Regions from separate parts of the Paenibacillus sp. FSL L8-0470 genome, predicted to be linked through region 1. Evidence: a T-box and tRNA genes for the amino acid it is inferred to sense, from the RefSeq annotation. Region 1 holds a T-box; the other holds one or more tRNA genes.

Region 1 (7,271 bases):
AAGGCGGAATTTATCTTAAGTATACCGATCCAAGAGATGAGGACTCGCCGAAAACGGTCGGGATATGTTCGTATACCGAAAGCTTATCCGGCCATTCCAAGGTCATCATTACAAATGACGATGTAAGTGTTGCAGAAAATTGCAGCTGAATTAGCGTTGCCGCCGTGTTTCTACTTTCTTGTCCCCCCATTTCCTGCCTGCCCAGCAAGTGGAAGTGCCAATCTGCCGTTTTTGGGTATAACACTAATAAGATATATACCCTTACGAAATGCAGCTTGGCACATTAACGATCCTACGACTGGGGGCATATCCATGAAATGGCAGGGAAGAAGAGGCAGTTCGAATGTAGAGGACCGCAGAGGCAGAGGCGGGGGCGGCGGGAAGGTCATCGGCGGCGGGATCGGCGGAATTATTCTTGTCGTGATTGTAACACTGCTCAGCGGGGGCAATGCCGGGGATATCTTAGGGAACCTGACATCCAGTGGTACCAATTCTTCAGCTCCTTATGAGCAGACGGCTGAGGAGCAGGAGCTTTCCGAATTTGTATCCGTGGTTCTTGCCGACACCGAGGAGGTGTGGGGTGAGATTTTTAAGCAGCAGGGAATGACCTATAAGGATCCGACGCTGGTAATGTACAGCGGCAGTGTGGATTCTGCCTGCGGAACAGCCACTTCGGCAGTCGGGCCGTTTTATTGTCCCGGGGACGCCAAGCTGTATATTGATCTGAGCTTCTATGATGAGCTGCAGCAGCGCTTCCAGGCGCCGGGCGATTTCGCGATGGCTTATGTCATTGCCCACGAGGTGGGCCATCATGTACAGACCCTGTTGGGCACGTCGAAGCAGCTGAATTCGCTTCGCCAGAGCCTGAGCGAGAAGGAATTCAATAAATATCAGGTCCGGTTCGAGCTGCAGGCCGATTATCTGGCCGGAGTCTGGGCCAATCACGCCCAGGGCATGAACCTGCTGGAAGAAGGCGATCTGGAGGAGGCCCTGACGGCGGCGAGTGCGGTCGGCGATGACACGATCCAGAAGCAGGCACAAGGATATGCGGTGCCGGACAGCTTCACCCACGGGTCTTCGGAGCAGCGGAAACGCTGGTTCTACAAAGGTTTTAACTCCGGTACCATTGAAGGCGGAGATACTTTTAACGCTGCTCAGCTATAGAATGTGAGAGGGCAAAGTGTCAGCCGCTTAACCCGGGAACCGCCCATCCCCCTATGCGGGAGCGAGCTAAGCCAAGTATAAATAAGCCTGGAGACAGAGCCGATACGGCCTCGTCTACAGGCTTTTATTCTTTGGGCGAAAACCGCTTCCTTCCAAACTTTTTGGATTCCGGCAGCTGGTCGGCAGACCTACTTCTATTAACAGGCAGGTACTTTTTTCATAGAAAGAGACTGTTGCCCATGCCTTATAATCAGCGCCGGTCATATAATACTTTGTTAACGCGGAGCAGGCTGCTCCTCATGAAATGAATTCTACAAGCCGGGGAGAGGGGTTCATGAAAATACTGCTGGTCACCTACTGGGGACTCACCAATATGGGCGGAATCTGGACGTATATGAAACAGCTCTCAGACAAGCTGAGCGAGCAGGGTCATTCTGTTACGCTGATGGGAAGCCATGTAGAGAGCAATACGTTATATTTGCTGAACCAGGAGAGCTATTTTGATAAAAATGCATACTATAACACGCTGCTGCCTTATCTCGATCCTCTGCGGTTTCCGCATCTGCACCTGGAGCATGGCATTTTCAGTTTTGAAATCGGCCGTTATGTGTTTGAGGGAGGAGCGGCTGTGCTCGGCCTGGAGGACTATGATCTCATCCACGCCCAGGATCCCATTTCCACTTACGCGCTGCGGCGGGTGATGAAAAAGCGGGTGCCGCTGGTGGCCAGCGTTCACGGGGCATTGGCCCGGGAGTCGTACTACGAGTATAAGGGGATTGAACGGGAGCTTACGAAGGAGGAGTACGAGAGCCGGCCGATTTGGAGCTATTTCCGCCGGATCGAGCAGCTTGGCGCACATGCCGCTGACCTGATCCTGGTGTCTTCGAAATGGATCGGTCAACTGGTGAATGAGCTCGGCGTCACTCGGGAGCGGATTCATACGCTGCCTTACGGAATCAACCTGGAGCAGTACAATGACAAGGCTGCATTGCCTTCCCCGGTACAAGTTGGCGGGGGACATAAGGTGATTATGTATGCCGGCCGTTTCGAGTACATCAAGGGTGTACATGTGCTGATCGGCGCACTGGGTCTGGTGCATCGCAGCCGTCAGGACTGGGTCTGCGTCTTAGCCGGGAGCGGTAGTCTCCTGGAAGAGCTGAGATCACAGGCGGCAGCGCTGGGGATTCAGGGACATCTGGTGTTTGTGGGTAATTTAGACAATATCCCGTCCACGTTGCAGCAGGCCGATATCTATGTGCAGCCCAGCCTGCAGGATACGCAGCCCTACTCGGTCACAGAAGCCCAGCTTGCCGGTATTGCACCGATTGTGGCCGGGACGACGGGGATGCCGGAAATGGTTAAGCACGGGGAAACAGGCTGGATCTTTCCTACGGAAGATTCAGGGGGGCTGGCGGAGCTGCTGCTACTGCTGCTAGGTGATGATGAACTGCGCGGGCGGACAGGAAACCAGGCGAGAAAATGGGCGGTCCGCTGCCGCTCGCTGGATGTCATGACGGAAGGAACGCTTAAGGTGTACCGCAAAGCGGTGGGAAAGCAAACCTTGCGTAGAGGGGGGACCGGAGGCGAAATGCTGGCAGTGGAAAAGGAAGCAGGAGCGGTTCAGGGAGCTTTTCATCCGGCTGATTTGCTGGGCAGCGTTACCCCCGGCAATCCACTGGTACCGGCTCTGCGGAGCAGGCTGCCGCTGGATTATTCCGTTCCCGATGCCCGTATTTTTGGTTTTGACAAGCAATAAGAGACGGCCGCTCTGATGAAGTGTCCAAAGTTGTCATGCCTTTCTGATTGAAGCATATACATGAGAGGAGTAACATTTTGGGCTTATGCTCTGGGCTTGTCTCGGGGTTAGATTATGCCAAGAAGGAGGACATTTCCCGTGTTTGACCAGTCCCACGGTTTGCGGTTTGATATTTATGAACGCATCCACCTTTCGGAAGAACTTCCGGGAATCGCTGAACTGGAAGAGGTGGAGCTGATTCCGGAAATCCAGGTGATTCAGCGGGAGGACCGGGCCGAGCTGTACGGACAGCTTCTGCTCACCGGACTCTACCGGGGTGAGAACGACCGGACGGAACGTCTGGAGCATGCCATTCCTGTTGAAATCACAGTACCGCTGACCCGGGTCAGCTCACTTGAAGACATAGGGGTGGAGATTGAGAATTTCGATATCGACCTGCTTACGATGCGTACGGTCAATATAACTGGTGTACTCTCGCTGCGGGGAATCGGGGGATCGGAGACGCAGCCCGCCTGGCAGCAGGAAGAGTACACGGCAGCTTATTCACCTGACGAGGAAAAACAGGCCACGGGGGTTAGGGTAGAGGCCAAGGAGCATGAGAACGATGCGTTGTATGAAAACTCAGTGTGGACTTATGGCGAAGGCACCGCAGAGAATTTCGCTGAGGAGCATGAGTTTGCCCACAGTGGTCCTGAAGCTGCTGTGAATCCGCTGTTTTTGGAAGGCACTGTGTTCACCCACCAGCCTGCTGCATCCCCACCGGCCCAACAGAAGGACAAGGAAGTGAAGGTGCGGACACACAGCTTTGATAGCCCGCAGGGGATATCAACAGCCGGAACCGCGAACAACGAACCTGTTTCGGGACACTTCTTCGGGGCGCAAGGGAGAGCGGAGCAGGCTGTTCCGGCCGCTGGAAATCAGGCTGGCTATACAAATCCCTTTAACAGTTCTGACATTGCCAAAGTATCAGGCACCGAAAGTTCAGGCAGCGCAAAGGACATTTCGGATGCTGCCGCTGAGAACACAGCCGCGGAGGCGCAGGCGTCCCATCAGGAAGAAGAGGATTTCTCTGCTGAAAATGGGGACTATGCGGCACTTTTTGCTCAGGATAGCTCGTTATCTCACGCTGATCAGGAGAACGCGGGCGAAGGCGCGATCTCTAAGGAAGCAGCACCTCCGCAGGAGGAGAAGCCGGATCTGAAGGTTGCCCTGGGAAGCAAGAGACAAGAAGATATTCCTGCGAAGGAGCATCTCACCTTCTCTTCCCTGCTCAGCTCCAGCCGCTCCAGAAAGGAACAGGAGGAGCTTATCGCCGAGGATACAGCTGCGGCGGCGCCTGTTCCGGACTCCGGCCGTGACGGGGAATGGAAAAGCCGCTTTATCGGTGGCTTGAACGGCAAGGATCTGTTCCGTAAAGTGCGCCTCTGCATTGTCCAGCGTGAAGAAACAATCGATACTATAGCAGAGAAATATCAGCTCAGTGCAAGAGAGCTTGTCATGTACAACCGTCTTTCCGGTCAGAATGTGGAGGAAGGCCAAGTTTTGTATATCCCTTAAGAGATGCCGGCAGGCGCATCGGTGTCAGAATCCCGATCGGATGAGATCGGGATTTTTTGTATTTCTGTCCTCTGACCTGAGATTAAGGATGAACATCAGGGGTTCGAATCAGGAGAAGGGGCTAATTTTAGAAATGGGCGGTATAAGTCCCGCAGTTTGTGTGTATGCTGGTTGACTAGGAATAGTACTAAATGTATTATTGGATTAAGTAAATTCTTAATAAAGACTGGGAACGGGAAGAGTAGGCGGTCAGCCCTTCAGAGAGCGGAACTATAAATTGCTGTGAGTTTCCGCAGGATGCAGCCACCGAAGTCGCCCCGGAGTTGCCCCTCTGAGCTTGTCTTCAGATTTATGAAGCATAGGTTAGGAAGTGGCCGGTTGCAGCCGTTATCTGCGTGAGTGTCGCGCTAAGTCTCCGGAACCTATGGGACCGGAACGGTGGTTTATTTTTCATTGGCGCGAAACAAAGGTGGTACCGCGAAAGAATGGCCTTTCGTCCTTTGAGACGAAGGGCCTTTTTGTATTTTTTTTCAGAGGTCCAGCTTCAGAGATACATCTACCAATGTTACTTAAATGGAGGGTTTAGAATGGCTGATCACAACAAAGCGGCGGCAGAGCTGCTGAAGCCGCAAGATCCGGCACAGGATGCTGCTGAGGGCAATAGCGCAAAGAGCGATATGCCGACTACATATGATCCGAAGGCGGCTGAACAGAAATGGTATGCCTATTGGATGGAGAAGGAGTTCTTCAAGGCTGGAATGCGGCCTGAAGCAGAGCCTTACAGCATTGTAATTCCACCGCCGAATGTAACCGGGATGCTGCACATCGGGCATGCGCTCGATTTCACGCTGCAGGATATCCTGATCCGTACCAAGCGGATGCAGGGCTTCGATACCCTTTGGCTCCCGGGAACGGACCATGCTGGTATTGCTACCCAGACCAAGGTGGAGCAGAAGCTGCGCCAGCAGGGCCTTTCCCGGCATGATCTGGGCCGCGAGAAATTCCTGGAGCAGGTATGGGAGTGGAAGGACCAGTATGCCAAGACCATTCATGAGCAGTGGGCCAAGATGGGCCTGTCTCTCGACTATTCGCGCGAGCGGTTCACTCTGGATAAAGGGATGTCCAGCGGTGTACGCCAGGTATTTGTGGAGTTATACCGTAAAGGACTGATCTACCGCGGCAAGCGCATTATCAACTGGGATCCGGCAGCCCGTACCGCTTTATCCGATATTGAAGTTGAGTACAAAGAGGTTAACGGTCACCTGTACCACCTGCGCTACCCTCTTAAAGACGGCAGCGGATTCATCACCGTAGCAACGACACGTCCGGAGACGATGCTGGGCGATACGGCGGTAGCGGTGCATCCGAAGGATGAACGCTATCAGGATCTAATCGGCAAAACGTTGATCCTTCCGGTCATCGGCCGGGAAATTCCGATTATCGCCGATGACTACGTAGAGAAAGAATTCGGCAGCGGCGCGGTTAAAATTACTCCGGCCCATGATCCTAATGACTTTGAAGTTGGCCTGCGCCATAACCTTCCGCAGATCAATGTGATGGATGAAGGCGGCACGATGAACGAGGAGGCCGGTCCTTATCAGGGACTGGACCGCAGCGAATGCCGCAAAGCGATTGTTGCTGATCTCAAAGAGCAGGGCGTTCTGATTTCGATTGAGGACCATCTGCATCAGGTAGGACACAGCGAGCGTTCCGGCGCAGTGGTTGAGCCTTATCTGTCCACCCAGTGGTTCGTTAAGATGCAGCCGCTGGCCGAAGCTGCTATCACTGCACAGAAGAACGGTGACGGCGTTAACTTCGTGCCGGACCGTTTCGAGAAAACATATTTGAACTGGATCGAAAATGTGCGTGACTGGTGTATTTCCCGCCAATTGTGGTGGGGACACCGCATCCCGGCCTGGTACTCTGAATCTACAGGTGAAGTGTTTGTAGCGTATACGGAAGAGGAAGCCCGCGAAATCAGCGGACTTGATGATCTGAAGCAGGATGAGGACGTTCTCGATACGTGGTTCAGCTCTAATCTGTGGCCGTTCGCCACACTGGGCTGGCCGGATGAAAGCAGCAGCGACTATCAGCGGTTTTATCCGAACAATGTCCTGGTTACCGGCTATGACATCATCTACTTCTGGGTAGCGCGCATGATCTTCTCCGCGCTGGAGTTCACCGGCAAGAAGCCGTTCTCCGATGTGTTCATGCACGGCTTGGTGCGGGATGCCGAAGGACGTAAGATGTCCAAGTCGCTCGGCAACGGGATCGATCCGCTGGATGTTATCGAGCAATATGGTGCAGATGCTATGCGTTATATGATTTCGACAGGCAGCACAGCCGGCCAGGATCTGCGTTTCCGTATGGAGAAGGTAGAGCAGGCGCGTAATTTTGCCAATAAGATCTGGAATGCCTCGCGCTTTGCACTGATGAATCTGGAAGGCGTAAACTTTGCAGATATTGACATTACAGGTGAGCTTAGTACGGCAGACCGCTGGATTCTGCATCGCTTGAACGAAACTTCTCGTGATATTACGCGTCTAATTGACTCGTACGAGTACGGCGAGACCGGCCGCCTCTTGTATAACTTCATTTGGGATGATCTGTGTGACTGGTATATCGAGTTCGCGAAGCTGTCGCTTTATGGAGCTGACGCTGCTGCTAAAGCGAAGACGCAATCGGTGCTGGCCTATGTGCTGGACCGTACGCTGCGCCTGATTCACCCGTTCATGCCGTTCATTACCGAAGAAATTTGGCAGCATCTGCCGCATGAAGGCGAAACGATCACCCT
Region 2 (7,271 bases), 2.9 Mb from region 1:
GGATGTGAGGAACTGGGATATACGGCAAGCGTACTGCATGAGGATCTTGGGCTCCAGCGGCATCCGTTGGTCCGGCAGCTCACCCGGGGACAGAAGCGTGTGAGCCTAACAAGTGAAGAGTTGTCAGGCCTGACGGCGGATCATTTGTTCATTACTTTTGACCGGCAGGAAGGTGAAGGCCGGGAGCTGCTGGATACTCCGCTATGGAGAAGCCTGCCCGCTGTGCGCAACCGCAACGTGTACGAGGTGGATTTTATGGCCTGGATGAATTATGGTGTGCTTTCGCATCAGCGGAAGATCGAGGATGTGCTGCGGGTACTGGCCTAAAGGCCGGTTTACCTATGAGGGATAAGTTCATGAATGATTTGACTCTGCCGGATGCCGGCGGGGTCTTTTTTTATATCTAATTGCGATTGAATTTAAGCCATAGAAGATAGTTTCACCACTATGTAATAATTGTAAAATGTGTTTTGGTACTGATCCACTTATCTATTACATTTCTTCTTTGGAAGAATAGAATACAATATCTAGTTCTAGGAGGTGATTCTTATGTCGATTCTCTTACCCCAGCAGTTTTACTCTCTGGCGGCCAATGTTGGTAAATCTTATTTTGAAAACTTGAACGGTGGAGCAAATGCTACAATTACCGTTAATAATAACGGTCCGGCTCCGATCAATCTTGTAGTTACACGTGTCAACGCTCCTGTCATCACTTATGTAATACCTCCAACCAATAGCCTCACGTTGGAAGTTGCTTTACTGTTGGTAGCCGCTCTCCAGACCACAGCTGTTGGTCCTGCTACAGGTACAATTCAAATTGCTACTGCTGATTTCTAGTTTTAAAAACGACGGAAGATAGATTTGGATGTAGAGCATGTGTATCATAACCCGCCGGGCTTGTGCCTGGCGGGTTTGTTTCTGTTTATTCTTTGACGTATATTGGCACATTTTGTATGCTTATTGAATAATTAGGGGAGGGGGCGCAAAATAAACGGATCGGAAAATATGAGGAGTCTTTGCGATGTTATTCAGAAGTTGTATGAGCTGATCAATACTGTGTATGTAAGTGCGGATGCTAAAAGTATCTATATGCTGACGAAGGACAATAAGGTTGTTCTGTTCTCGGACAAATTGTTTGTTCAATATATAAATGATGCTCTAGAGGGATAAACGCTACTCTTGAATGGATATTTGATGTTCAGCTTATCCGCCTTGGTTTCGTGTGGTTGACCCAATGATATGATAACCCGCCGGGCTTTTTGAGCTGGCGGTTTCTTCGTCTTCAGACTTGCGACTTATAGATAGACCGTTCTTGCTGTGGCGCTCGCGGATGGCGGGAATTGTTTTGAGATATTGCCGCCTGAAAGACCTAATTCGTAGTAAATAAGTAGTATACGGTAACTCTATTTCGGATTTATAATTAATGCATTGAATGAAAATAATGTCAGGCGGTGTTGTGTGTTGTCATGGGAGCCAATTCTATTCATGTTCTTTTCGACTATTGAGCTCATGTCTATTTATTATTTGATTATGTCGCTCTTTAGATTCAAGTGGAAACATCATGCTTGGCAAGCCTTGTTTGTTACTTTAATAATAAATTTGCAGAGCTATTTGGTGAGGAAAGAGTTTGATATGAGCAATATCGCACCTTTAATACTGATAGTAATATTCATATTATTCTTTGCTGCAGTTGTTAGGATGCCCCTCATACTGTCCGTTATTGCAACTATATCAGGATATGCTATTTTTGCAGTCATACAAACTGTTATTGTACTTATCTTATTCGGTTCAATAGGAGCAATAGAAGGGAATAAAAGCAATGGATACATATTACAAGTACTCACCTCCGTAGTTATTTGCTCCTTTTTTTGGCACTACTACAGAAAAGGAAAAGGCTTTACTTTTGACATAGAGAAACTTCGATTTAAGTTAGAAGATATTTTTTTAACGACGATCATCATAATTTTCTTAATTGGAATCTCAATTCTTTTATATTACAACGAAATTTATTTGAATATATTGTTCTTTTTAATGATCTCAATTTTCTTCATCTATTACTCTACCGGGAAGGAAAAAGAAAATGATTGATCGTATATCTGAGAGGATAGCCTACAATATAAAAAAAGTTGTTCCTGATCACCCCGCATCGCAAGCGGTTCTAAAGTATGCATTAGAGGTTGTGCTAAATGTTGTTTTTATCATCGTCATTACACTTGCTATATCTTTGCTCACAGGTAATTTTTCTGAAGCTTTAACGATATTAATTTCTTTTGCATTACTACGGCAATCGTCGGGCGGTGTTCACCTTAAGTCGGGTGTAGCGTGTGTCATATTTACTACGACATTGTTTACTGCGCTATCTTTTATTAACGTAAATTTAGTAGTTGTACAGGTTATGAATGCAATCAGTTTTTTGATCATCTTGTGGTTAGCGCCGATTGGAATTGAAAAGCAGACTAGAATCCCCAAGCGTCACTATCCGAAGCTTAAAATAATCGGCCTGATCTTGGTTGCTACAAATGTCATGATTTGTTCATCTGCTATAGCCGTGAGTTTTTTTGCTCAATCTCTAAGTCTATTAATTGCCAGAAAGGAGGTGAAGTAAAGATGTTGAAAAAAGCGAATGTTCGAATCGTGTCTGGTTTGGCGACATGCTTATCGATGGTAGCGATATTCATTGCAAATACAAACAGTGCGTTGTATGTGCATCAACCTGAAGTTCCAGAAGAACTACTTAAATAATATTGGAGTGGTCCGTTTGAGTATCATATCTGTGAATCAAGACCCAAAAGGTATTAACGGGAATTTGTGAGATATATATATAGGATACTCGTCCATACGGATTGAAATACTGGCTAAGCACTCTAGAGGCATCACAAAGAAGTCAGTAAAAATAATAATTTAACAACTACACAAATCAATTTCAATTGAGTTGCCTTTATGGTAACTCTTTTTTTCAATTCCGTTCCCAATCCGTCCCCAAATCAATTTTTCACGCGGTAAAAGTGGGATGTGAGTGGGGATAGAAAAGAAAAAACTCCTTATAAAATAAGGAGTTTTACGTAGTGATGCAGTATAGGACGGATGGGGTTCGAACCCATGACCCCTACCCTGTCAAGATAGTGCTCTCCCGCTGAGCTACCGTCCTGCAACGAAATTTATAATACCACAGGATGTGAGGAGATGGCAATGTTTTTTTCACGGCCTATGAATTTACTCACTTACAACTTGTTCCATAGTCTCTATGCTCGGATTAAAATAACTTATGCGTAGGGAGTAATTCCATGGCGACCATTTTCAATGAACAGAATATCTCTTTTAAACAAAGGCAGTCTCCGGTTCCGGAATTTGCTTGGCACACCAGCGAGAAGCTGGCGGGGATGGTAGAATCTAAGCATTTGATTTTTGATATCCGGTCATTGGACCCGGGCAAGTACTCGTATCCGTATCACTTTCATAGAAATGCTGAAGAGCTGTTTGTGATTTTGGCGGGCGGTGCTATGTTAAGAACTCCCGCCGGGTTACAGGAAGTCCATGAGGGCGATACGGTATTTTTCGAAACCGGTCCATCAGGTGCGCATCAGCTGTTCAATCATACGGAGACGCCTTGCCGCTATCTCGATTTACGGACGAATAACGGGTTGGATGTTGCGGAATACCCTGACTCCGGGAAAATCAATATTTTGCCGTATGAAGAGCTGTATGAAACGGAGGATAGGGTGGACTATTATAAAGGCGAAGATTTGACCCGGGAGATATGGGCGCAATTGAACGCTCAGGGCAAGGGTGAGGAGAAGCGGGGAGAAGACAGTGGTGAGTGATTCTTTTCCTGTTGGAAGAAATATCAAGGCATTCTATACATAGGTTAAAACCAGAGATAATAGGAACGTCGCATCCGGTAATGCACCAAAACTCTATCGGTTTTGCCGACTAAGGAGATGTTTGTGAATGAAAGTTACTATACACGAAACGGAAATAAAGGAAGAAAATCTAACCTACGTCGTTATTATCGTAAGGCATAATGAGCAGTGGATATTAGCTCGGCAGCGTGGACAGACCACATGGGAATTTGCAGGTGGACATATTGACGAGAATGAAACGCCTGATGAAGCAGCGGCAAGAGAACTGTATGAAGAGACAGGAGCGGAAGACTATACGTTATTTCCAATAAGTATTTATTCGGTTACCGGAGAGTCAATGCCGGATAGTTTCGGAAAGCTCTACCTGGCCACCGTTAATAAGTTCGGACAATTGCCGGCCTATGAAATGGAAGAAATATGCGGGTTCACGGAGGTGCCGGAAGAGTTAACCTATCCGATGATCTATCCTGCATTGCTGTCCAAAATCAATGAATTTGCTGAGCAGTGCAATATTCAACTATAAAGATCATGGGAGGTTAATAACATGGCTATGCCAACTCATATTGTGGCTGTCGGCGGGATCGTGGAGAATGAGCAGGGAGAAGTGCTTTTGGTCAAAACATTTCATGGTGGCTGGGTATTCCCCGGTGGGCAAGTGGAGGCCGGAGAGAATCTGATGGATGCACTCATCCGGGAGATTCAGGAAGAAAGCGGAATAGATACCGAGGTCTCTCACCTGATCGGAGTGTATTCGAATACGGGAATGTACAAATGGCATGACGGCATCACCGATGTTCCGACGAAAGTAATGCTGGATTATGTATGTAAACCGGTGGGCGGAGAACTTGCCGTTTCAGAGGAAACGTCGGAAAGCTGCTGGGTGGCTAAGGAGCTTGTGTTGGACAAGATCACAAGCCCGGCGATCCGCACGCGTTATCAGGCTTATTTGGATTTTGCAGGGACAGTATCCTACATTGCCTATGAGACCAAACCGGATTTTGCCGTCTCGCTGAAACGGAAGGTATAGAGCTTCGATAGCTGTAGCTAGCCTTCTTTTCTCGTTCAGGGTCAAATGTTGCTAAAGCGCTGTCTTCGTTTCATGTTAAGGATATGGATCAGGAAATCCAGAAGAAGGCCTGCGGCAAGAAAGGTTAGGAGGGCAGCCACAATGAAAATCTGCGCATAAACAAACACCTCGCTTCGACTAATTACTATTAGACAACCTAAGGGGAAATTCAAATGACAGTCGAATACGGAAAGCTCACCTTTTTGGAAATTAAAGAAAAAGCAGCGGAAGGTTATCTGGCAATTATTCCGACGGGCTGTACGGAGCAGCAGGGTCCACACTCCACCGTTGATTTTGATACATGGCTGGCCACAGAGCTGTCCATTGAAGCAGCGCAGCAGGCCAAACTGAAATATGGAGTCAAGTCCCTGGTGATACCGACAATTCCTTTTGGACCTACACCGGAGCACCGCAGCTTTGGATACGGCTTTATCGATATTCCGCAGAAGCTGTATGAAGATGTAATATACGCTGTTCTGACTTCCCTGGTGGACCAAGGCTTTAGACAGCTGGTTATTTTTCGCGGCTGCGGCGGTCACTTGCTGGGCAATCTGGCAGTAAGGTTCAATCAGGAATATGAGGGAAAAGCCAAGGTAGATTTTCCCCATCATCCGTTTCATGAGATCTGGTGCAGGCATGCTGATCCCGACATTCCGGGTGGTCATGCAGACAGCTTCACTACTTCTCTGGGACTTTATAAGCATCCTGAGGATATTAGGGAAGCGCAGATTTTTAATCCTGGCAGCAGTGAGCCGGAATGGGATGATCCCAATCTGGATTTTGGCAAATATTCCACAACAGGCGTTATAGGTGACCCAACCCATGCCAGTAGGGATCTTGGCGAGAAGCTGTGGAACGGTTCCGTTGAAGCCATTGCAGCAATGCTGCAGGGAATTGCTTTAGCTCAGTAAAAGTTGAACAAAATTGTGTCCGCAGCAGTTGCATTTATAACTGTTCGGGCGCTTTTTTTATTCTGACGCTGTGGGACACATAACGTGCAGGCTTGCTCAATGATGAACATCCGTTTTAATGGATAACAATTAATGGAATTTCATTAAAATAGACGCCTTAACTCCGTGATAGTTGCTGCTAGTGGATCGTTGAGGGAAGCAAGCACGGACAAAGGTTTAAGTATGGAACGTGTTAAATTAAATGGATCGTAATGATTCAGTGAGAAGGGGTTGTATATGCTTAATGCGAATAGTAAAGCCAAAACGCTCGGCGATTATCTGAAATCGCGCCGAAACCGGTTTCAGCCTGAACAGGCAGGGTTTAAAGCATCCAATAGCCAACGAAGAACACAGGGACTCGAAGGGAAGAGGTCGCTATGCTGGCAGGTGTCAGTGCAACTTATTATACCTGGCTGGAGCAGGGCAGAGAAGTAACCGCATCCAGGGATATCATCGAGAATATCGGGAGGGCACTGCAGCTGACGCCGGATGAGCAGCAACATCTGTTCGAGCTATGGAATCCCCATGAGCGTGCAGCTGTCTCTTCTATTAGTACAACGTTTAATCCGCAGTGGAGGGAAATCATCGGGCAGCTGCCCTATCCGTCTTTCATCAGCAATGAAAGTTCCGAGGTTCTTGCCTGGAATGAAGAGGCAGCGAACATATGTGCTATACTGTAAGAAAATACTACAAAAGGGGGCAAAGGCTTGTCCTATCAGACCTGTGCGACACAGCTCCCCGTCCTAAAAACACAATATGACTGGCTCAAAGAAGTCGATAGTATTGCTTTAAAGTCTGCCGTTCGGCATGTGGCAGATAGCTTTGACCGCTTTTTCAAAAAGCAAAATCAAGCTCCGCGCTTCAAAAGCCGGAAGCATCCAGTACAAAGCTACACCACGAAATTCACGAACGGAAATATCGCCATTGAAGGCAACCGATTGAAGCTTCCCAAGCTCGGCTGGATGCGTTTCGCCAACTCTCGGAAGCTGGAGGGTCGTATACTGTCCGCTACGGTACGGCAAAACGCCAGCGATAAGTATTTTGTCAAGCAGATGCACATATCGGCATTGACTTGGGGCTTAAGGAATACGCTGTGTGCTCAAGCGGGGAGCATTTTGCCAACCCCAGGTTTTACCGTCAATACGAGAAAAAGCTTGTGCTATGGCAGCGGCGTTTGGCAAGACGCACACCAGGGGGCTCCAACTGGAAGAAAGCCAAGAAACACATTGCCCGTATTCACGAACACATTGCAAATTCACGGAACAATTTTCTCCACAAGATGACAACGAAGCTGATCCGTGAGTGCCAAACGATCAGCATCGAACATCTGCGTGTGGCGAATATGATTCAAAATCCCAAACTCTCCAAGTCCATCGCTGATGCCTCCTGGGGCGA

What was found. The T-box of region 1 lies ahead of NST99_RS26875 (valine--tRNA ligase). A T-box ahead of a tRNA ligase gene usually reads a tRNA of that ligase, here a tRNA-Val.
Region 2: it has a tRNA-Val gene. The T-box ahead of NST99_RS26875 (valine--tRNA ligase) is inferred to sense a tRNA for this amino acid. The anticodon was not compared.

The regions. Positions count from the first base shown of each region.
Region 1 is NZ_JBBOZM010000001.1:5,883,444-5,890,714, reverse strand. It holds gene NST99_RS26895 (hypothetical protein) at 1-149, shown strand, start outside; gene ypfJ (KPN_02809 family neutral zinc metallopeptidase) at 313-1,164, shown strand; gene NST99_RS26885 (glycosyltransferase family 4 protein) at 1,499-2,920, shown strand; gene NST99_RS26880 (LysM peptidoglycan-binding domain-containing protein) at 3,059-4,477, shown strand; T-box leader at 4,697-4,981, shown strand; gene NST99_RS26875 (valine--tRNA ligase) at 5,155-7,271, shown strand, end outside.
Region 2 is NZ_JBBOZM010000001.1:3,002,979-3,010,249, forward strand. It holds gene NST99_RS13515 (helix-turn-helix domain-containing protein) at 1-327, shown strand, start outside; gene NST99_RS13520 (hypothetical protein) at 550-837, shown strand; gene NST99_RS13525 (hypothetical protein) at 1,510-2,088, shown strand; gene NST99_RS13530 (accessory gene regulator ArgB-like protein) at 2,081-2,605, shown strand; gene NST99_RS13535 (cyclic lactone autoinducer peptide) at 2,608-2,742, shown strand; tRNA gene NST99_RS13540 (tRNA-Val) at 3,077-3,148, opposite strand; gene NST99_RS13545 (cupin domain-containing protein) at 3,285-3,821, shown strand; gene NST99_RS13550 (NUDIX hydrolase) at 3,949-4,383, shown strand; gene NST99_RS13555 (NUDIX hydrolase) at 4,405-4,887, shown strand; gene NST99_RS13560 (creatininase family protein) at 5,100-5,837, shown strand; partial or broken gene NST99_RS13565 (helix-turn-helix domain-containing protein) at 6,239-6,556, shown strand; partial or broken gene NST99_RS13570 (RNA-guided endonuclease TnpB family protein) at 6,575-7,271, shown strand, end outside.